4 regions of the Arthrobacter sp. PvP023 genome follow, and region 4 is predicted to be linked to each of the others. Evidence: riboswitches for the same ligand, from Rfam matches in the RefSeq annotation. Region 4 holds a riboswitch; each other region holds the start of a gene.
The links. A riboswitch is a leader RNA that binds a small molecule or an ion and turns the genes downstream of it on or off. The one in region 4 is predicted to bind thiamine pyrophosphate.

Region 1: it holds a riboswitch for thiamine pyrophosphate, as region 4 does, so the genes downstream of both, JOE31_RS10840 (bifunctional hydroxymethylpyrimidine kinase/phosphomethylpyrimidine kinase) here and JOE31_RS02950 (ECF transporter S component) in region 4, are expected to answer to the same signal.
Region 2: it holds a riboswitch for thiamine pyrophosphate, as region 4 does, so the genes downstream of both, thiC (phosphomethylpyrimidine synthase ThiC) here and JOE31_RS02950 (ECF transporter S component) in region 4, are expected to answer to the same signal.
Region 3: it holds a riboswitch for thiamine pyrophosphate, as region 4 does, so the genes downstream of both, JOE31_RS08730 (FAD-dependent oxidoreductase) here and JOE31_RS02950 (ECF transporter S component) in region 4, are expected to answer to the same signal.

What each region holds. Positions count from the first base shown of each region.
Region 1 covers NZ_JAFIBI010000001.1:2,350,916-2,356,428, forward strand. Annotated here, with positions in the region: gene JOE31_RS10835 (Rne/Rng family ribonuclease) at 1-2,965, shown strand, start outside; TPP riboswitch at 3,083-3,180, shown strand; gene JOE31_RS10840 (bifunctional hydroxymethylpyrimidine kinase/phosphomethylpyrimidine kinase) at 3,163-4,758, shown strand; gene rplU (50S ribosomal protein L21) at 5,082-5,390, shown strand; gene rpmA (50S ribosomal protein L27) at 5,452-5,513, shown strand, end outside.
Region 2 covers NZ_JAFIBI010000001.1:2,250,641-2,256,153, forward strand. Annotated here, with positions in the region: gene ffh (signal recognition particle protein) at 1-937, shown strand, start outside; gene JOE31_RS10325 (alpha/beta fold hydrolase) at 1,034-1,768, shown strand; gene thiC (phosphomethylpyrimidine synthase ThiC) at 1,737-3,617, opposite strand; TPP riboswitch at 3,612-3,719, opposite strand; gene JOE31_RS10335 (amidohydrolase family protein) at 3,805-4,887, shown strand; gene JOE31_RS10340 (VOC family protein) at 4,971-5,513, shown strand, end outside.
Region 3 covers NZ_JAFIBI010000001.1:1,887,479-1,892,991, forward strand. Annotated here, with positions in the region: gene JOE31_RS08710 (DEAD/DEAH box helicase) at 1-479, opposite strand, end outside; gene JOE31_RS08715 (RNB domain-containing ribonuclease) at 779-2,257, opposite strand; gene JOE31_RS08720 (ferritin-like fold-containing protein) at 2,299-2,973, shown strand; gene thiE (thiamine phosphate synthase) at 2,974-3,675, opposite strand; TPP riboswitch at 3,702-3,821, shown strand; gene JOE31_RS08730 (FAD-dependent oxidoreductase) at 3,808-5,160, shown strand; gene thiS (sulfur carrier protein ThiS) at 5,157-5,393, shown strand; gene JOE31_RS08740 (thiazole synthase) at 5,399-5,513, shown strand, end outside.
Region 4 covers NZ_JAFIBI010000001.1:630,459-635,971, reverse strand. Annotated here, with positions in the region: gene JOE31_RS02965 (UDP-N-acetylglucosamine 1-carboxyvinyltransferase) at 1-455, opposite strand, end outside; gene JOE31_RS02960 (energy-coupling factor transporter transmembrane protein EcfT) at 565-1,368, opposite strand; gene JOE31_RS02955 (ABC transporter ATP-binding protein) at 1,365-2,978, opposite strand; gene JOE31_RS02950 (ECF transporter S component) at 2,995-3,627, opposite strand; TPP riboswitch at 3,701-3,843, opposite strand; gene JOE31_RS02945 (DUF4235 domain-containing protein) at 3,995-4,258, shown strand; gene mnhG (monovalent cation/H(+) antiporter subunit G) at 4,373-4,807, opposite strand; gene JOE31_RS02935 (monovalent cation/H+ antiporter complex subunit F) at 4,797-5,075, opposite strand; gene JOE31_RS02930 (Na+/H+ antiporter subunit E) at 5,072-5,513, opposite strand, start outside.

The DNA of each region.
Region 1 (5,513 bases), 1.7 Mb from region 4:
AGCCTCCCAGGCCGCCGAGCCTGCCAAGGGTACCGACATCCGGGACGCCGCGGCCGTTGCCGAGCCGGCAGCCGAAGAAGAAGTGGCCGCCGCGGGCCAGGAAACTGAAGTCCTGGAATCCGCCGCTCCCGTGACTGCCACTGAGCAGCCGGCGGCAGCCGAAGCGGCCAGCCCTGTTGGCGCGCTCTTCCTCGAGCCCGGTTCGGTGACGTCCATGATTTTCCAGGCACCGGACCTGAGCACCGTGGTCCGCCCGGCAGCCGCTCCTGCTGTGGCCAAGGAAGACGTCGAGGAAGACACGGAAGAAGACTCCGAAGATGTAGACGCCGGCGGCTCCCGCCGCCGCCGCAGCCGCGGACGCCGTGGCCGCAGCCGCGTGACCGACCGGGACACTGCCGGTGAGACGGAATCCGCCGAAGGCGCCGCGGGCGACGAGGATTCTGATGAGGAGTCCACCCGGACCACCGACGACGGCGTTACCTCCCGCCGTCGCCGCCGTCGCCGCCGCGGTGACCAGGACCTCGAACTGACGGGCGGGGGAGACGATGACCCGCCCAACACGGTGACCCGGGTCCGTGCACCCCGGGCCATCAGCGAGGCGCCGGTCAACAACCGCGTCACGTCCGTCAAGGGCTCCACCCGCCTTGAGGCGAAGAAGCAGCGCCGCCGCGAATCCCGCGACACCGGTCGCCGCCGCACCGTCATCACCGAGGCTGAGTTCCTGGCCCGCCGGGAGTCGGTGGACCGCCAGATGATCGTCCGCCAGCGCGACGACAGAATCCAGATCGGCGTCCTGGAGGACGGCGTCCTGGCTGAGCACTTCGTCTCCAAGACCCAGCAGGACTCCCTGATCGGCAACGTCTACCTGGGCAAGGTCCAGAACGTGCTGCCCTCCATGGAAGCCGCTTTCGTGGACATCGGACGCGGACGCAACGCCGTCCTCTACGCCGGTGAAGTCAACTGGGACGCCGTCAACCTCGAGGGCAAGCAGCGCCGGATCGAGAACGCGCTGAAGTCCGGCGACTCCGTGCTGGTCCAGGTCACCAAGGACCCGGTCGGCCACAAGGGTGCCCGCCTGACCAGCCAGATCTCGCTGCCCGGCCGCTACCTCGTATACGTTCCCGGCGGTTCCATGACCGGCATCTCCCGGAAGCTGCCCGACGTCGAACGCAACCGCCTGAAGCGGATCCTCAAGGACCGCCTGCCGGAAGACGCCGGCGTGATCGTGCGCACCGCGGCCGAGGGCGCGTCCGAGGAAGAGCTGACGCACGACATCAACCGCCTGCGTGCCCAGTGGGAAGGCATCGAAAGCCAGGCCACGTCCACCAAGATCCTTGCCCCGGAGCTCCTCTACGGCGAACCGGACCTCACGATCAAGGTGGTCCGCGACGTCTTCAACGAGGACTTCTCCAAGCTGATCGTTTCGGGCGAGGAAGCCTGGGACACCATTGAGGCGTACGTAACGTACGTGGCTCCGGACCTGGTGGGCCGGCTCGAAAAGTGGACCAAGGACACGGACATCTTCTCGGCCTGGCGGATCGACGAGCAGATCCACAAGGCCCTGGACCGCAAGGTCTTCCTGCCCTCCGGCGGCTCCCTCGTGATCGACCGCACCGAAGCCATGACCGTGGTGGACGTCAACACCGGCAAGTTCACCGGCAGCGGCGGCAACCTGGAGGAAACCGTCACCAAGAACAACCTGGAAGCGGCGGAGGAAGTGGTGCGCCAGCTGCGGCTGCGCGACATCGGCGGCATCATCGTCATCGACTTCATCGACATGGTGCTCGAATCCAACCGCGACCTCGTGCTGCGCCGCATGGTGGAGTGCCTCGGACGCGACCGGACCAAGCACCAGGTCGCGGAAGTGACCTCGCTGGGCCTCGTGCAGATGACCCGCAAGCGCATGGGCACCGGCCTGCTGGAAGTCTTCGGCGAGCAGTGCGAGGCCTGCGCCGGCCGCGGCATCGTCACGCACGACGAACCGGTGGAACACCGCCGTGCCAACACCGTTGCCGCAGAGCACCACGTGCAGCGGGCTGAAACCCAGCAGCCTCCCAGGACGGAGCGCAAGAGCCGCCGCCGCGGCAAGGGCGGCCAGCCTGTTTCCGAGGCCGCTCCGTCGACGCCGGCTCCGGTGCATCACGAACCCACCGACGCCGAACGCCATGCCAAGGCTGAAGCGACCCGCGTTGCCCTGGCCAACATCGCTGCGGCAGCACATGCCGCCCACCTGCACGACGCCGAGACCGGCCATGCAGCCCCCGCCGCCGCAGCACAGGCAAGTGCCGCCCAGGCAGTGGGCCAGGCACTCGCCGCCCAGGCTCCTTCCGGGCAAACCGGAGCGCCGGCCGGGGGAGGGGCTGCCCAGCCGTCCGCCGCCCAGCCCGCCACGGCGCGGCCGGCCAAGGTGTCGGAAACTGAAGCAGTAGCCGCAGGACGGCCCGCGGCCGTTCTGACCTTCGGCGGCGAAAAGGTGGCACTGCCGTTTGTTGAGCATGCCGGCGAAGCACCTGCGTCCGGAGCGGCCCTGACACTCGATCGGCTCGCGGAGGCTTTCGCGCACTTGGGTGAGCCTGCAGCCGCTGAGGCTCCGGCGTCACCGGCTGAACAGCAGGCTCCGCCTGCCCAGTCACCGGCCGAGGCACCCGCCCGTGTTCCGTCGGTCCAAGCCCAGGCTCCAGCCCGGACCCAGGCCCCGGCAGCACCCGCTGCTGAAGCCGACTACACCGACCACACCGCGGTGCAGGGCAGGGCGCGCCGTCCCCGCCGTCACCGGAGTGCCAGCCGCGCCCAGGGCGCAGCCAACGAGACGTCCGTGGAACACCACGAAACTGCTCCTGTGGCCGCGTCAGGGCACACCCACGAAGCAAAGGCTCCCGAGCCGGCGAAGAAGGATATGCCCGCCAAGGCACCGGCCAGCGAGCCGATCATCCTCGGTGTGGGAGTACCGGCCTCCGAGCTCTGATCCCACAGCACCACGGTCCCACACGCTGACATCGCGGGTGCGGTCCGGGACTGGCGTAGCAATACGCCGGTTTCGGGCCGTACCCGTGAGTTCGTTGCGGTGGAACAGCTAGGCTAGGGGTCTGACACGGGGTGCCGCGCACAGGGCCGGCTGAGATCCACACCCGTTGAACCTGTCCGGTTAGCACCGGCGAAGGGATGTCTCCTTTGGCCTCATCATTCCTGCCCACCCCTGCCTCCGAAGCCGCCCGCGAATCATCACAGGGCGGCACTGTCCTGCGCAGTACGCCGCGGGTCCTGGCCATCGCCGGCTCCGATCCGTCCGGCGGGGCGGGGATCCAGGCCGACCTCAAAAGCATTGCCGCAAACGGCGGATACGGCATGGCTGCCATCACCGCCCTGACGGCGCAGAACACCCGTGGCGTTCGTGCCGTTCACGTGCCCCCGGCGGATTTCCTGACGGCCCAGCTTGAGGCCATCAGCGACGACATCGGCATTGACGCCGTCAAGATCGGCATGCTGGGTGACTCCGCCGTGATTGCCGCCGTCCGCAGCTGGCTCGAGAAGGCCCGTCCCGCCGTCGTGGTTCTCGACCCCGTGATGGTCGCCACCAGCGGGGACAGACTCCTGCAGGAAGCGGCCGAGGCGGCACTGCGCGAACTCCTGCCCCTTGCCGACCTTGTCACTCCCAACCTGGCGGAACTGGCGATGCTCCTCGATGAACCGCTCGCGGGTGACTGGGAGGCGGCACTCGCCCAGGGGAAGCGCCTCGCCGCCCAGGCCGGCACCACGGTGCTCGTCAAGGGCGGACACCTCGACGGCGGGGAGTGCCCTGACGCGCTGGTCAACACGGCAGGACTGCTCGCCCAGGACGTTGTGGTTGTGCCCGGCGAGCGGATTGACACCACGAACAGCCACGGCACCGGGTGTTCCCTGTCCTCGGCAATGGCCACCGCGCAGGCGAGGCTGGGGGACTGGGAGGCATCCTTGCGGACAGTGAAGCCGTGGCTGCAGGGGGCGCTCCGGGAAGCCGGCGCCTTGGACGTGGGAACAGGCAACGGCCCGGTACACCATTTCCACCATCTGGCCCCCACAGGCAATGAAACGCCGGCCGAAGGCCGTTTCGCAGCGGTCCTCTGGCAGGATGCCGGGCCGGACCTGGACGCCGTTTACGGGCTCGACTTCATCCGCGGCCTGGCCGACGGGTCCCTCACCGAGCACCACTTCGCGTACTACCTTGCCCAGGATGCCATCTACCTGAACGGCTATTCCCGGGTGCTGTCCCGTGCCGCCGCGATTGCCCCCACCGAGGCGGAGCAGCTGTTCTGGGCGCGGTCGGCGCAGCAATGCCTCGAAGTCGAGTCCGAACTGCACCGGACATGGCTCAGCACCCGGAGTGTGGACAGCGGACTGGGGCCGGTCACCAAGTCCTATGTGGACCACCTGCTGGCCTCATCCGTTTCCGGCAGCTACGGCGTGCTCGTGGCGGCCGTTCTCCCGTGCTTCTGGCTGTACGCCGAAGTGGGTGCCGCCCTGCACGGGCAGTTCCTGGCGGCAGGCTCGCCGTCGGACCATCCCTATGCCGACTGGCTCCGCACTTACGCGGACGAAGGATTCGCCGCGGCCACCCGGCAGGCGGTGCGCATTACCGACGACGCTGCCCGTTCCGCCTCTGACAAGGAACGGCAAGCCATGCGGGTGGCCTTCCGGCAGTCGTGCCGCTACGAGGTGGAGTTCTTCGACGCGCCGAGGCGTCACGCTGCACCGCAAACCATTCCCGAGCCGGTACGATAGTGGGGCACGGTTCCGGAAGTCGTTGCGGCAACAGTCTGTTTTCAGCAGAGTGGCGCCTATCACGTACTACTACCGGAGCCAGCCTCATTTGCGGCCGAAGGCAAAATTAGCGTATTCTAGATCTTCGGTGCTTACGCCAACACTTGGGTTATAACCTCAGAACAGTCCGTTTGGAATTCCAAATGGCATTGTTCCTTGGATAACTCATGGGTTCCCCCGGGGAACCCACCGGCGTTGAGGCACAGCGTGAACCAGGCCAAACAATTGGACCCAGGTTCCGCACGCAAATCTAGTAATAAACGTCGAGAGAAGTGAGTTCCCCAGTGGTGTACGCGATTGTCCGCGCAGGCGGCCGCCAAGAGAAGGTTTCCGTTGGAGACTTCGTTACCCTGAACCGCGTCCCCGGTGGAGCCGGCAGCACCATTGAGTTGCCCGCACTGCTCCTGGTAGACGGTGACAAAGTCACGTCTGCCGCTGCGGACCTGGCCAAGGTAACGGTTACGGCTGAGATCCTTCAGGACCTTCGTGGTCCGAAGATCGTCATCCAGAAGTTCAAGAACAAGACCGGGTACAAGAAGCGCCAGGGTCACCGTCAGGAACTGACCAAGGTCAAGATCACCGGTATCAAGTAACCTTCCGTTACTTTTCAGGTTTTCAGCAGATTCCCCAGAATTTTTAAGGCAGGCATTTCAAATGGCACATAAAAAAGGCGCGAGCTCCACTCGCAACGGTCGTGACTCCAACGCCCAGTACCT
Region 2 (5,513 bases), 1.6 Mb from region 4:
CCGCCGGGCGATCGTGCCCAACGAAGTGCTCTTCGTCATTGACTCGATGATCGGACAGGACGCCGTCAACACGGCGCTTGCCTTCGATGAAGGCGTCAACTTCACCGGCATCGTACTTTCCAAGCTCGACGGCGACGCCCGCGGCGGTGCCGCGCTGTCCGTTGCGTCGGTCACCGGCAAGCCCGTCATGTTCGCCTCCACCGGCGAAGGCGTGGACGACTTTGAGCTGTTCCACCCGGACCGCATGGCGTCCCGCATTCTCGACATGGGCGACGTCCTCACCCTGATCGAGCAGGCTGAAAAGTCCTGGGACAAGGACGAAGCGGCCCGGATGGCGAAGAAGTTCGCCGACCAGGAAGACTTCACGCTGGACGACTTCCTGGCCCAGATGCAGCAGATCCGCAACATGGGCTCTATGAAGAAAATGCTCATGATGATGCCGGGCGCGCAGAACATCCGCCAGCAACTCGAGCAGTTTGACGAACGCGAAATCGACCGCGTCGAAGCGATCGTCCGCTCCATGACCCCGCATGAGCGCGTTGCCCCCAAGATCATCAACGGCTCACGCCGGGCCCGCATCGCAAAGGGCTCGGGCATGCATGTGTCGGACGTCAACGGCCTGCTGGAGCGGTTTGCCCAGGCGCAGAAGATGATGAAGAAGATGGCAGCCGGCGGCGGAATGCCGGGCATGCCTGGAATGCCTGGCATGGGCGGCGGAGGAGCCCGCAAGGGCGCCAAGAACGCGCCGAAGAAGAAGGCCAAGTCCGGAAACCCGGCCAAGGCAGCGCAGGAACTCCGCGACGCCGAGGCCCGGCGCGCCAGCGCCGGCAAGGCACTTCCGACCGGGGCGGCTTTCGGTCAGCAGGGAGCGGACTTCGACCCGTCGCAGCTCAACCTGCCCAAGGGGTTCGACAAGTTCCTCGGCGGGAGCAAGTAGTTACTGGCGGCGCGGTTTTACGTACGGTCAACGTGGCTGCCGGCAGGTTCGATGTCGTCCGGCCGAATTGTCCGGCCATTGCCATAGGGTTGGGGCATGTTTAAGCAGCGCGTAGTGTTCGTCCACGGTTCGGGAGCCTTCGGGTCTGCCGCGTGGCCCAAGCAACACGGCATGGCCTTGGCCTACGACGCACTGTTCCTGCGCCGCCACGGTTTTGACGCGTCTGCGGAGCCCGTCGAATCGGACTTCCAGACGGACGCCGGGATTGTGCTGGGGGCCTTGGCGGACGAGGGCCGGGGCGCTGCCGGCGGACATGTGGTGGCGCATGCCCAGGGCGCCATTGCGGCTATGATGGCGGCCGTGGAACGCCCGGATCTGGTGCAGTCCCTCACCCTCGTGGAGCCCGCCTGCCTGTCACTGACCGCTGAACTGCCTGCCACTGCTGCGCACCGCGCACTGATGCAGCCGCTTTTTGACGTGCGGCACCAGCTCGGCGACGACGACTTCCAGCGGGAGTTTGTCCGGCGGGCGTTTTCCGTGCACAGTGATGGCCCCGCCACGCCGGAAGCACTCAACGCTGCCCGCCGGCTCCGGTTACAGGCGCCTCCGTGGGAGGCGCCGCTGCAGATCGTGCCGGGTGTCGCCACGCTCGTCCTGACCGGCGGCTGGGAGCCGCTCTACGAAGAGATTGCGGGCTACCTGCGTGAAACCGGTGCCCAGCACCGCGTTGCCGCGGGCGGACACCGGCCTCAGGATTCGGTGGAGGGAGACCGGGTTATCCGGTCCTTCATCGCAGAAGTCAGCAGGCGTCAGCACTCACAGGCGTCGTAGCGTCGCCCGTCGCTGCACTGCGCCGGCCCGGTTGTTCCGGGTTTGGAAGCTGCAGCTCGGGAAGGTAAACCTTGCCGCCGGCTGCCAGGAATTCGTTGCTCTTTTCACGCATGCCTGCCGCCATCTCGGCGAGTGCCGACTGTGCTTCGGCGGAACCGTACTCGTCCCTGATGTCCTGGCTGATGCGCATGGAGCAGAACTTGGGCCCGCACATGGAGCAGAAGTGCGCGGTCTTGGCCGGTTCCGCGGGGAGGGTCTCGTCATGGAAGGATTCGGCGGTGACCGGGTCCAGTGAGAGGGCGAACTGGTCCCGCCAGCGGAATTCGAACCGGGCCTTGGACAGGGCGTCGTCGCGTTCGTGCGCGCCGGGGTGGCCCTTGGCCAGGTCGGCGGCGTGGGCGGCAATCTTGTAGGTAATGACGCCGGTCTTGACATCGTCCTTGTTGGGCAGCCCCAGGTGTTCCTTGGGCGTGACGTAGCAGAGCATGGCCGTGCCGTAGCGGGCGATTTCCGTGGCGCCGATGGCGGACGTGATGTGGTCGTAGCCCGGGGCTATGTCCGTCACCAGCGGCCCCAGCGTGTAGAACGGTGCTCCCTTGCAGAGTTCCTGCTGGCGTTCCACGTTTTCACGTACCAGGTGGAAAGGCACGTGGCCGGGTCCTTCCACCATCACCTGCACGTCGAACTCCCAGGCGCGCTGCGTCAGTTCGGCCAGGGTATCCAGCTCGGCGAACTGGGCGGCGTCGTTCGCGTCCGCGGTCGCACCTGGCCGCAGCCCGTCGCCCAGCGAGAACGCGACGTCGTACTTGGCGAAAATTTCGCACAGCTCGTCGAAGTGCGTGTACAGGAAGTTCTCCTGGTGGTGGGCAAGGCACCAGCCGGCCATGATGGAGCCGCCGCGGGAGACTATGCCGGTGACCCGGTTGGCCGTCAGCGGCACATACCGCAGCAGCACCCCGGCGTGGATGGTCATGTAGTCCACGCCCTGCTCGCACTGTTCGATCACGGTGTCGCGGAAGATTTCCCACGTCAGTTGGTTGGCCTCGCCGTTGACCTTTTCCAGGGCCTGGTAGATGGGAACGGTGCCGATCGGGACTGGCGAGTTGCGGATGATCCACTCACGGGTGGTGTGGATGTCGTCGCCGGTGGACAGGTCCATCACGGTGTCGGCGCCCCACTGTGTGGCCCATTGCAGCTTGTCGACCTCCTCCGCGATGGAGCTCGTGACGGCCGAGTTGCCGATGTTGGCGTTGATCTTCACCAGGAAGGCCTTGCCGATGATCATCGGCTCGGATTCCGGGTGGTTGATGTTGTTGGGGATGATGGCGCGGCCCGCAGCGACTTCGCTGCGGACCAGCTCCACGTCGCAGTTTTCGCGGAGGGCAACGAACTGCATCTCGGGCGTCACCACACCCTGCCGGGCGTAGTGCATCTGCGTGACTGTTCTGCCTTCGACGGCGCGGTGGGGCACGGGCTGCGCGCCCTTCCACTCCGCGGACGCGGCGCCGCGGCGCACTGCCGACCTGCCGTCATCGAGCAGGTTCCGTTCCCTTCCGCCATAGGGCTCGGTGTCTGCCCGCGACTCGATCCACCGGGTTCTGAAAGGCTCCAGGCCCACCACGGGATCGCTGCCGGGCCCGGCAGTCCGGTACACGCGGAACGGCGGGTTGGCTGCCCCGCCCGGTGAGTCCTCAAGGGCGATTTCGGTCACCGGAACCCGGATCCCGGTGGCCTCATCGGCGATGAATGCCAGCGAGTGGGACTTCAGGGACTGCGCTTCGGCAAGTGCCGAATTGCCGGGTGCGGTCTTGTTTTGGGCACGGATCAGCTGTGTTTCTTGTGTATTCACGGAATACTCACTTCCTTCGCCGGCATTACCCGGACAGGTTCAACGGTCGCAGGCCGCGTCAGCCCGATCTCAGCCCTTGCAAGGGCACCCGTGTGGTCGTAGACGAAGCTACCACAGGGCCGGGGCGGGTCCATGTCACATGCAGGTCACAACAGGGGAGGGTGCCCGGCCGGTCTAGGCTTGAAGCATGCGTGGCGTCATCGAATTCAGCGGAACCGTGCTCACCGCCCCGGACCGGGAACGGCAGGGCCTCTGGGCTGTGGACGGCAGGCTGACGTTCACACGGCCGGCCGCTCCGCCTGACCTGGTGTTGAACGGCTGGGTGCTGCCTGGCCTGGTGGATGCGCATTGCCACATCGGGCTGGGACCAGCCGGTGACGTTCCGGATTCCGTGGCCGAGGAACAGGCCCTCACGGACAGGAATGCCGGTACGCTGCTCGTCCGGGATGCCGGCGCCGTCCACGACACCCGCTGGCTCCAGCAGCGGCCGGAGCTGCCGCGCATCATCCGCGCCGGCCGCCACATCGCCAGGACGCGCCGCTACCTGCAGGGATTCGCCGTCGAAGTTGAGCCGGACGGACTGGTCGAGGCCGTGCGGAAGCAGGCGCTGGCGGGTGACGGTTGGGTCAAGCTCGTAGGGGACTGGATCGACCGGGACGCCGGCGACCTGGCGCCGTCGTTCCGCGCCGCAGTGGTGCGGGACGCTGTCCGCGCAGCCCACGACGAAGGCGCCAGGGTGACCGCCCACTGTTTCGCGGAGGACACCCTGGATGACATGCTCGACGCCGGCATCGACTGCATCGAACACGGAACCGGCCTGCTGCCGCGCCACATCCCCCGTTTCGTGGACCAGCGCGTCCCCATCGTTCCCACGCTGATCAACATTGCGACATTCCCCGACATTGCGGCCCGTGCGAAAGCGAAGTTTCCGGTGTACGGGGCGCACATGCAAAGGCTCTGGGAACGGCGGAACGAGCGCATCCTCGAGGCCTTCGAAGCCGGCGTGGCGATCTACGCCGGGACCGATGCGGGCAGTGTCATCAGCCACGGCAGGATCGTGGACGAGATCCAGGCGCTCCACGCCGCCGGCCTGCCGGCGGCCTCAGCCCTGGACGCCGCTTCCTGGGCCGCGCGTGAGTGGCTGGGGGCCGACGGCATCGCCGAAGGTGCCAGCGCCGACGTCGTGCTGTGCGAACTGGACCCCAGGCTCAATCCGGCAACACTGCGGGACCTCAAGCACATCGTTCTTCGGGGCCGGCAGCTCCGCTAGGAATAAATTGAAGCTTCAAGTAATTTACTCTATGTAATCGTCGCCGGTCGCCGGCGGCCGAGTTTCCAGAGTTTGGAGTTGGAATGACCGTGGAATCCAGCAGCAAGGACCTGTTGCCCGCCGATCTCACCATGGGCACGGTGATGCTCAAGGTGGGCGACATGAAGCTGATGACGGACTATTACCAGCGCGCGCTCGGGCTGGACGTCGTGGCTGAGCAGGATGGCGGGGTGTACCTCGGCCGCCGGGGTGCACTGCTGGTCCACCTGGCCGCGGCCCCCGGGTTGAACCTCCCGGCCCGTGGCGAGGCGGGGCTGTTCCACACGGCACTGCTGTTCGAGGACCGGTCGTCGCTCGCTGCCACGGTGGCCTCTGCCGCCCGGTATGAACCGCGGCTGTTCACCGGAAGCGCAGACCACCTCGTCAGTGAGGCCTTCTACTTCAACGATCCCGAGGGGAACGGCATCGAGCTGTACTGGGACCGTCCCCGCAGCGACTGGTCCTGGGAGGGAACCAATGTGGTCATGGACAGCCTTGCCCTGCCGCCGCAGCGCTTCCTCCAGGACTTCCTAAGCGAGGACGCGGTGAGCGGGCAGCGCGAGGCCGCGGCCGGCGTCGGGCACGTC
Region 3 (5,513 bases), 1.3 Mb from region 4:
TCCACCTGCGGCTCATAGGCGCGGCCGCCGTAAATGGTGGCAATGCGTGCGTTGCGCTTCCGGGCGGCGTTTTCCAGGTCCTTGGCAACCTGGACGGCGAGCTCCCGGGTGGGAACAATCACGAGTGCCTGCGGAGCGCCCGGGACTGCCAGCTTGTCGTAGCCGGGGTCGTCGCGTCCCACCACGCGCTGCAGCGCGGGGATGCCGAAGCCCAGGGTCTTGCCGGTGCCCGTCTTGGCCTGGCCGATGATGTCGTGGCCGGCGAGGGCCACGGGCAGCGTCATTGCCTGGATGGGGAAGGGGTGGGTGATTCCGGCGTCGGCCAGGGACTCGACGATGTCGGCCCGGACGTTGTAGTCCGCGAACGATTTCTCCTCGATCTCGTGCGGCTTTTCGTCCGAGATGATGGTCTCTTCCGGCTCAATCGTTTCAGTGCCGGTTTCGTCGGTCAGAAGTTGGTGCGTATGCAATTCACTCACAGGGGAGTTTCCTTATTCATTTGGGCATTGGCGCTGCTTGCTCAACGGGGCCGGCCGCGAGGCCGTTCCGGAGCACGCTCGGGCGCGCAAGCAAATCCAGTGGAAGCCGATCGCGGGCTATCTAAATGCTGGCACTGGGGACCAGCGGGCGTATCTCAAGATCGCGTAGGGGCGGGCTTGTTGAATTCAAAAATCATGGAAATCAACGACCGGGCATCCATTACTACCCCCTCAGTCTAGCTGTTGACCGCAACCATCACCGACTGACGCCCCGGACGCGGTCCACAATCAGCCGGCAGTCACTCCACCAGTTCAAGCCGGATCACGCGCGTGCGGATGTCCGACGAGATCAGCCTGACCCGGACCGTGGTGCCGGATTCGAGTTCGCCGGGGCACCGGGCCGTCACCGCAGGGTCCGCGATCTGGATGATCCCGGACGGGCCGTTGCCGTTCCCGTTGCCGCCGTTCCCGTTCCCGTTGGGCTTGCCCGGCTTCGACCCGGAGATGACGACGGCGTCAAACTCCTGTCCGATGTGGTTGACGAGGAGGGCAGCCTCCACCGTATCCAGGGCCAGCCGTTCCATCCTCGCTGCCAGCTGGTCCGAGGCCCCCATGATTTCCGGCAGCGAGGGAAGTGCTTCCCGGGCCCAGTCGGGAACCGCGGTGCCGTTGCTCAGCGCTTCACAGATCACCAGGACGAAGCGGTCGATCAGGCGGCGGAGTGGTGCCGTGGTGTGCGCATACGCGGCCCCGATGGCCGACTGGACGGCGTCCTCCGGCACTGTGCCGTCAAAGGGCGTGTACCCGGCGCCCCGGAACAGCATTCCGGCGGAGTGCAGGATGGCCAGCTGCCGGGGGTCGGTGGGATCAAGTGAACGCAGGTACTCGCCGTAGCTGGCCTCACCGTCCCACGGCCTGCCGAGCGCCTTTGTCTGCCGCTTGAAGTGCAGGAGAGACCGTTCGTCCGGGGCGGGCATGGTCCTCAGGATCCCAACCTTGCCCTCGAGCATAAGGTCAGCCGCAGCCATGCCGGTCATGAGCGAAATCTGGGCGTTCCAGTCCTCCACGGGCAGGGGTGGCGCCGCCACGATGCGGTAGCCGCCGTCGGGCAGCTGTTCGATTTCCTGTTCCGGCATGTTGAGGCTGGCGCCGCCGCGGAGCCGTTCCAGTTCCACGCGCTTGATCCCCACCTCCCTGAGGAGCAGGAGGACGGGGGCGGCACTGCCGGAATCCAGTTCGGCCTGGACGCCCTTATAGTTGAGCTTCGCCCGGCTCCGGATCCTGGCCCGGCGCACCAGCACCGACTCCACGCGGGCCGTCGCATCCAGGTCGAACTCCCACACGAAGGCGCCGCACAACTGGCCGGCGAGGAGGCTGCCGGCCTGCTCGCTAATGGCTTCGGGGTGCAGGGGAATCCGCCCGTCCGGGGCGTAGAACGTCTGCCCCCGGCGGCGCGTCTCGGCGTCGAGCGCTCCTCCCGGCGCCACGAAGGACGGCACGTCGGCGATGGCGTAGAAAACCTTGTACCCGTCGCCTGACCGCTCGATGAAGAGGGCCTGATCCAGGTCAGTGGAAGAAGGGGGATCGATGGTCACGAAGCCCACGTCGGTGAGGTCAAGGTCAGGCATCTTGTGCTCCGCAATGGCCGCCAGCGCATCCCGCAGGACATCATCGGGGAAGGGCCCGGGCAGCTCCAACTCCGTGCGCAGCGCGTTCAGCGCCTCGGCCAGGCGGTTGGTCTGTTCGTGGACACTTGGAGTCAGATGATGATGTGACACGAAAGTCAGATTAGCTCTATTTGCGCCATTAGTCTTGGACGATGAGCTCATCTCCGGCCGACACGGCTCGCCACAACCGCTTCATCGCAGGCCTGTTCGGAATGATGGCCTACGGCGAGCTCTCAGCCTTCGAGAGATTCGCCGCTGACGCGCGGTATTCGCCCACCCTCCACGACCGGGCCGTGCTCGGCAGGATTGCCGTGGTGGAGTTCCGGCACTACGAGTTGGTGAGCGCCCGCCTGGAGGCCATGGGGATCGACGCCGAGGATGCCATGCTGCCGTTCCAGGCAGCCGTGGACTATTTCCATTCGCGGACGCGCCCGGCCGACTGGTACGAATCACTGATGGAGGCCTACGTGATCGATACCGTATCAGCCGACTTCTACCGGGCCATCTCCCGCCAACTTGACGCCGGAACGCGGGACGTCATCGAACAGATCCAGGCTTCCGACGAGACAACGGAAGTCCTCCGCGAACGGCTGAGGAGTGCCCTCGCCGATGATCCCAGGCTGGCTTCCAGGCTTGCACTCTGGGGCAGGCGGCTACTGGGCGAAGCGCTGACCCAGGCGCAGCGGGTCAGTTGCGAACATGCCTTCCCGGGAAGCCTGACCGGTGGCGGGGACAGCGCTGCTGCGAAAGAGCTGGTCAGCGGGCTGATCGCGGGGCTGGCGGAGAAGCATTCCAGCCGGATGAGGCAGCTCGGCCTGACCGGATAGTCAGGATGCGCCGGCGTCGAGCGCTGCCAGCAGCGAGCTCGCGGCTGCGGCGGGGTCATCGGCCTCGGTGATGGCGCGGACCACCACGATCCGCTGCGCTCCTGCCGCCACCACCTGCTCAACGTTGCCCAGGTCGATGCCGCCGATGGCGAACCACGGCAGCGGCGCTCCGTCAACGCTTGCCCCCGCAGCGCTGCCGGTTGTTTCGCCGGTGGCCTCTGCCGCATAACGGACGAGGTCGAGGCCGACGGCGGCACGGCCCGGCTTCGTGGGAGTGGCCCACACCGGCCCGACGCAGAAATAATCCAGGCCCCCGGCACCACCGGATGCGGCGATGGCGGCGTCGATCTGCCCGGGGCTGTGCGTCGACAGGCCGATCACGGCCTCACCGCCAAGGAACTTCCGGGCGGACGCCAGGGGGAGGTCCTTCTGCCCGACATGAAGCACCGGGGCACCGGAGAGCGAGGCGATGTCCGCGCGGTCGTTGACCGACCACAGACGGCCGTGGCGGCGGGCCGCGGCTTCCAGTACTTCGAGCAGCTCGAGCTCCTCGGCCGCTTCCAGGCCCTTGTCGCGGAGCTGGATGATGTCCACGCCGCCTGCGTAGGCGGCATCGACGAAGTCGGCGAAATCGCCCCGCTCGGTGCGGGCATCAGTGCAGAGGTACAGGCGGGCATCGGTAAGGAGAGCTTGCTCGGTCATGGCACAAGCCTAGTTCCCCTAAACTGGGGGAGTACCGCGGGAGCCCGCCGCAGCTGTCACAAAGCTGCAGGGCTGAGAGGGCGTCAGAGCCGACCGCTTGACCTGATCCGGTTAGTACCGGCGTAGGGAAGGATGACAATGACCCCGCAATCCCCGGCAGGCCGGCCGCCCGCGCGCAGTCGCGGCGAGCACGGCGTGGACATCAGGGCCGACGTTGCCGTGGTCGGCGGAGGTATCATCGGCCACGGCATTGCCTGGGAAGCCGGGCAGTCGGGCAGGTCCGTGGTCATCATCGACGACGCACCGGGAACGGGCGCGAGCTGGGCCGCCGCTGGCATGCTGGCGCCGGTCAGCGAACTCCATTACCAGGAGGAAGACCTCCTGGAACTCATGCTCCACTCCTCGGGACTGTGGCCGACCTTCGCAGCCGGCCTGGAAACCGGGCGTGCGTCCCGTGAACCCGGCGCCGACGGCCCGGACACCGGCTACCTTACGACGCCGACCCTCGCCGTGGGTGCCGACGCCGCAGACCGCCGGGCGCTCGCCGACCTGCGCGGCGTCCAGCAGGCCGGCGGGCTGACGGTGGAACCGCTGACGGTCAGGGAAGCCCGGGGACGGGAGCCGCTGCTGAGCCCCGGAATCTCCTGCGCCTTCGAGATTCCGGCCGACCATCAGGTGGATCCCCGCAAGCTGCTGGCCGTGATCTCGGATTCCCTGCCGGGGTCCGCCGTGCGTAAGCGGGCCGCCGGCCTGCTCTGGGAGGACGGGCATGTCAGCGGCGTCAGCCTGGCCGGTGGAGGAACCGTGCACGCAGGCGAAACGATCATTGCCAACGGACTGGAATCCGCGTCCCTGGGCGGACTGCCGCCCGGACTTCAGCTGCCGCTCCGCCCCGTGTACGGCGACATCCTGCGCCTGCGCGTCCCCGCCTACCTGCAGCCCCTGCTGACATCCACAGTCCGTGGAATGGTCCATGGAGTTCCCGTTTACATCGTGCCCCGGCAGGACGGCACCGTGGTGATCGGGGCCACGCAGCGTGAAGATTCGCTGTCGGGAGCGGGTATCGACACCCCCGTTACGGCGCCTGCGGGACCCGTAACACCCGCAGGATCGGCCGTTTCCGCCGGCGGCGTCTACCAGCTGCTCCGTGACGCACAGGTGCTGGTTCCCGCCGTCGCGGAACTGGAACTGCTCGAAGCCACGGCGAGGGCCCGTCCGGGAACGCCGGACAACGCGCCGCTGCTGGGCCGGGTAGCGGCCGCAGGAACCGGCCTGGATATTGAGGGCCTGATCATTGCCACCGGATTCTTCCGGCATGGCGTCCTGCTCACCCCTGCAGCGGCGTCCATCTGCAGGCAGCTGATGGACGGCGACGCCGATCCACGCTGGGCTCCGGTCCGGCCCGACCGGTTTTCCGGCCTTTCGGCCGGACCGGCAACGCCTGCACACACCGTCACAATTGACCCGAACAAGGAAACAGCATGAACATCACACTGAACGGCACGGCACATGCGGTGGCCGACGGCGCGTCCGTCACCACCCTCGTCAGCCAGGTCACCGGCAGGAACCTCGCGCCCAACGGGCAGGCTGCCGACGGCCAAAAACTGGGCGTGGCGGTAGCGCGGAATTCCGAGGTGGTGCCGCGCAGCCAGTGGTTCGTCACGGCGCTGGCCGAGGGCGACGACGTCGAACTTGTTACCGCGGTACAGGGAGGTTGAGCATCATGGCAGGAACAACGGTTGCCGGCACGGCAGGGACCGGACAGCAGGCGGCGGCGGACGCATTCATCGTGGACGGCATCCCGCTGGGATCACGGTTGATCATGGGCACCGGCGGTG
Region 4 (5,513 bases):
TCCAGCACGGCGGGGCGGCGGATCTGCAGATCGTTGGCATTGAGCCAGGTGCATTCGACGCCGATACTGGTCAGGACCTCCACGATCCGGTTCACTTCCTCGATCCGGGCCAGCCGGCGCAGCGTGGTGGTGCCGCGGTTGATGAGGCTGGCGCAGAGAAGGGCAACTCCGGCGTTCTTGCTGCTGTTGACGTCCACCGAACCGGATAGCGTGCGGCCGCCCTCCACCCGGAGGTGCGTCATCTGCGGCCGGCCCACTTTGACGATGCTGCGTCCAACAATGGCCTCAAGCCGCTGGATCATTTTGAGGCTGAGGTTCTGCTTGCCCTGTTCCATCCGGGCGATGGCGCTTTGGCTGGTGCCCAGCTCGGCTGCCAGCTGCCCCTGGGTCCAGCCCTTCTCCCCGCGGGCATCGCGGAGCAGCAGGCCAACGTGTTCAGCAGTCTCTTGAGTCATACAAGAAAAATATCACGCATGAGCTATTCGGCCATTCGAAACGCCGGAAAGTGCACTCAAACTCACAAAATATCCACTTCGTGCGATATGCGGGCGCCGGCCCCGGAAGCTACTGCTGCCCGAGGAACACCATGTTCCAGGCCCCCGCACCGACTGCCGCGGACACTGCCGCGGCGGCAATCAGCACGCCGCCGAGAACTACCCAGATGTCCAGCATGCTGAACGTGGACTCACGCGCCCAGGTCCGCTGCGCACCGCCGAACCCCCGAGCCTCCATGGTGACGGCCAGCCGTGACGCCCGGCGCACGGCCTGGACCAGGAGCCCAAAGCTCTGTCCGAGCGTGGCCTTGAGGCGCTGCGCCGGACTGCCGTGCGAGCCCACACCGCGGGCGCGCCGGGCCATGCCGATCGTCTGCCATTCTTCGGCCATCAGCCCCACGAGCCGCATGGCGGCTAGCGTACCCAGCACGAAGCGGTGCGGCAGCTTCGCTTTCTGGGCGAGGGCGTCTGCCAGGTCGGTCGGGTCCGTGCAACTCATCAACAGCACCGCGGGGAGGGCGATCGCCACCCCCCGCAGCAGGAATCCCAGCCCCAGCTCCAGCGAACCTTCACTGATGGACCAGATGCCGACGTCGAGCAGTATCCTTCCGGCGTCAGGCGCCAGAATCGAGGTGCTCCAGCCGCCCAGTGCAGCCGCCAGGATCAGCGGCCAGCCACGCTGCCAGAGCAACGCGACGGTCAGTCCCGCCAGCGGAAAGAGCAGCAGCTCGAAGGCCAGCGCCACGGAGGCGGACACCCAGTCGATGGACAGCGCCAGCACCACGGTCATCAGCATGACGACGGCGAACTTGGCCAGCGGATTGGCCCGGGTGAGCAGGGCGTGGTTCGCCTGCAGGGTCAGCGCTTGCCTCATGGTGCAGCCACCTTCGGGTTGCGCAGTCCTGGCCGCCCGGGTTCGGGCGCGCCCAGTTTCAGCTCGGTACCGCCCAGGACGTCGCTGAACTCCTGGTCGTGGGTCACCGACACCACGGCGGTGCCGGCGTCGAGGAGTTCGGAGAGGAAGGAGGCGAGCTCGGCCCAGGTGTTGGCGTCCTGGCCGAACGTGGGCTCGTCCAGGATCAGCACGCGGGGATGCGCGGCCAGGACGGTGGCGACAGACAGCCGGCGCTTCTCCCCGCCGGAGAGTGTGTAGGGGTTGGCGTCCACCAGCTTGGTCAGCCGGAGGCGCTCCAGGAGTTCGTCCACGCGATCCTCGCCGTGGCCCAGGTGCCGCGGGCCGAACATCAGCTCATCCAGCACCCGGCCGGTGACGAACTGGTGCTCCGGTTCCTGGAACACGGTGCCGATCCGGGAGATCAACTGCTCCGCCTTCCACTTGTACGGGTCAATGCCGGCACCTTGGCTGAGGTCGACCGTGGCGGAAACCGAGCCCTCCACCGGCTGGAGCAGCCCGGCGAGGGTCAGGGCAAACGTGGACTTTCCGGAACCGTTGGGACCCGTGATGGTCAATGCCTGGCCGGCGCGGACCTGCGCCGTGATGCCGGACTGCACGGGGACCGGCGGGACAGCCTTGAAGCGCCGCCGGCGGGGGCGTTCGCGGGACACGGCAAGGTTTTCGGCGGCCAGCAGGAGGTTCCCGGCCCCCGGCTCGCCCTGCGTTCCAGTGGCACCCGGCACTCCTGCATCACCCGTTCGCGCCCGGGTGGCGGGCACGTACCCGGGCACCCATACGCCGGCGGAGACGAGCATGTCCCGCGCCTCTGCCAGGACCCGGTCCGGAGGGCCGTCCAGGAGCACCGCGGTGTCCGTGGAAGATCCCGGCTGCAGCACCACGATCCGGTCCACAAGGTCCTTCCACACGCCCACGCGGTGTTCCACCACCACCAGCGTTGCCCCGGTCTTGTCCAGGCACCGGCCCACGGCGTCACGGACTTCCAGGACGCCGGCAGGGTCCAGGTTGGCAGTGGGCTCGTCGAGGAGCAGCAGTCCCGGGCGCATGGCGAGGATCCCGGCAAGCGCGAGGCGCTGCTTCTGCCCGCCGGACAGGGCCGACGTCGGGTGGTCCAGCGGCAGGTGGGCCAGCCCGACGTCGTCGAGCGCCTCTCCGACACGAGTCCAGATGTCCGCGCGCGGCACGGCGAGGTTCTCGGCGCCGAAGGCGACGTCGTCCCCCACGCGGGAAAGGACCACCTGCGTCTCGGGGTCCTGCTGCATGAGGCCGGCGCGGCCGCGCTGAGCACGCGGCGGGGCACCGTCGATGAGCAGGGAACCGGTCTCGTCGGAGTCGTCGGCATCCGGCGTTCCGTCGTGGTGGGCTCCGGAGTCGCTGTCCCCGAGCACCCCGGCGAGTGCGTGCAGCAGCGTGGATTTGCCCGCGCCGGAGGGACCCAGCAGCAGCACGCGTTCGCCCGGCTGAATGTCCAGGTCCAAGCCGTGGACGGCGGGCCGGGACCGGCCGGCATGCCGCCAGCCCCAGCCGCGTGCCGTAACCGCTGCCGGGCGGACGGTGTCGGAAGGCGTCATGAGCAGTGTGCGTTCATCAGGAGAAGACAGGCTCCGTCGCTGCCTTGCGGGACGCGAAGGAGCTCAGCACACCGGTCCGGGCCAGTCCGCGGGTGGCGAGCCAGGACAGGCCGCCGGCGATGATGGCGCCGGAGATGGCCGTGAAGATGATGTAGGCCAGCTTGTCGCCGGCAGCGTAGGCGATGTTCCAGCCCCACGGTGCGAACGAGTCGTTCAGGCCGCAGAAGAGGCCTGCAGCGGCACCGGCCAGCAGCGAAACGGGCAGGTTGAACTTCTTGTAAACGAACACCGCGAAGATGATCTCCGCGCCGAGCCCCTGCACGAAGCCGGAGAACAGCACCGATGCGCCGTACTGCGAGCCCATGATCAGCTCACCCGTGGCGGCCACTGTTTCGCAGAACAGGGCGGCTCCGGGCTTGCGGATGATCAGCATGCCCAGGACGGCGGGAATCATCCAGCCGCCTGCGATAAGGCCGGTCAGCGGCGGGTAGACGGCGTTCATGGGCGGCGAAACTGCGGCAGCCCCCTGGGACCAGGCCCAGAAAATGACGCCTCCGGCTACTGCGATCAACGCGGCAACCACAATGTCCACCACACGCCAGTTGTACTTGCTGTTGCCAAGCGTCTGCTTGGCCGTAATTCCAGTCATTTTCTTCCTCCTGAGGTACAGGAGGGGAGAGTGTTCCCCGGACCGTCCGCGGCTTCCGCCGCCTGCTGCCGGACACTCTGAGAACTCGACTCCCTTGCGCCGGTACTAACCGGATCAGGTTCGAGGGTCTGCGGCTGTCCGCACTCTCAGCGCCCGCCTCCGGTTCCCTGGAATGTTCCAGTGATGCCCGACGGCGACGCTCCCCTGTCGTATCAATTCGCCCTTGTGGGCGTGGATCAGTTTACACCCGCGGGCCCGCGAAATCCCGGGGAGGGTGTCACAATGCGCGGTGATGCGGCCGGGTTGATGCGGCTAGGCTAGGGGAAGCCCTGTTTCCGTTGTTTCCCACCTGTAAAGGGGTACTGGAGTGAGTTTTTTCATCAAGCTGCTTGGAACCGGAGTGAGCCTGCTTGCCGGATTCGCCGGCACCAAGGCCGTTGACGTCGTCTGGGAAAAGATCACCGGCCGCAAGCCCCCGAAGGGCGACAAGGACGACGTCCCCACCACCCTGCGCAGCGCCCTGACCTTTGCGCTGATCTCGGCGGCTGTCAGCGCCATCATCCAGGTCCTGGCCAACCGGGGCACGCAGCGTGCCATCACCCGCTTCGCCAAGAGCCAGGACATCGTCTAGGCCCACTCGGGAGAGTTTTTGTCCAGGTAACGGGAGCTGATCGGCCGCCAAGTCGCGTTATCTGGACAAGAACTTCACCAGGGGTGGCGGCCCGGAACTTCTTGCGGGCGCCCCTTAGGCTGCGCCGTCGTCACCCTCGACGGCGGCGCGCTTTTCTGATTCCTGCCTCGCGGCGGCCTTCTTGTCGGCTGCCTTCAGCACTACGGCCTCCAGTTCATCCGTGGTGAGCAGTTCCTTGTGCAGGTGCTTGGTGCGGTAACCCGCCCTGCCCACCATGTGGGCGGACACCGGAACGGTGAGCACCTGGAAGATCCACGCCACGAACAGCACGGGCCACACCCACCAGGTCCGCAGCTGCAGGCCCACCGAGGCCAGCAGCAGGAAGAGTCCCAGCACCTGGGGCTTCGTGGCGGCGTGCATCCTGCTCATCAGGTCGGGGAAGCGCAACAGGCCGATCGCCGCACCGAGGGACATCAGGGCGCCCACCACCATAAAGATGGCCGACACTGCATCAATGACTGTGTCCACGGCGGATGGTTCAGGATTCATGGGGCTGCTCCCGCCGGTCGGCCACGAAGCGCGCCACGGTCACGGACCCGATGAACCCGATGATGGACAGCGCCACGAGCAGCATCAGGTTGTTCAGGTGCCGGTTGACGGCCATGTCGATGCAGAGCGTGGCACCGATGATGGCCAGCAGCACGTCAGAGGCCAGCACCCGGTCCAGCAGGGACGGGCCGATGGCGATCCGGACAATCGCCCCGGCTGCCGCCAGGGACAGGATCACGGCCGTTACGGTCAGGACGACGTCCATCATGCGCCCACCTCCTGTTTCAGTGCGGCCAGTTCCTCGCGGGTGCCCATGATCCTGATCAGTGCCGCCTCGGCATCCCGGACCTCTTTGCGCAGGTTCACAATGTCCTCTCCGCTCCGCACATTCAGCCCGTGGATGTAGAGCGTGGACGTGGAGCGGTCCACCTCCACCACCAGCGAGCCCGGAATCAGCGAGATGACGTGGCCGGTGGCCGTCACCATCAGGTCCGAGTGGCTTCGCAGTTTGACGGCGACGACGGCGTTGGTCACCTTGGGCCCGCGGGCCAACGCGAGGTACAGCACCTGGAAGCTGGCGGCCACCACCTTGGCCAGGAACACCAGGGCGAAGGGGACTGCCCGCACGATGCTGAAGCGGCCGCCCAGCTCCACCGGGGGCAGGTAGAAAAGCCGTGCCACCACGACGGCGATCAGCGCACCGAAC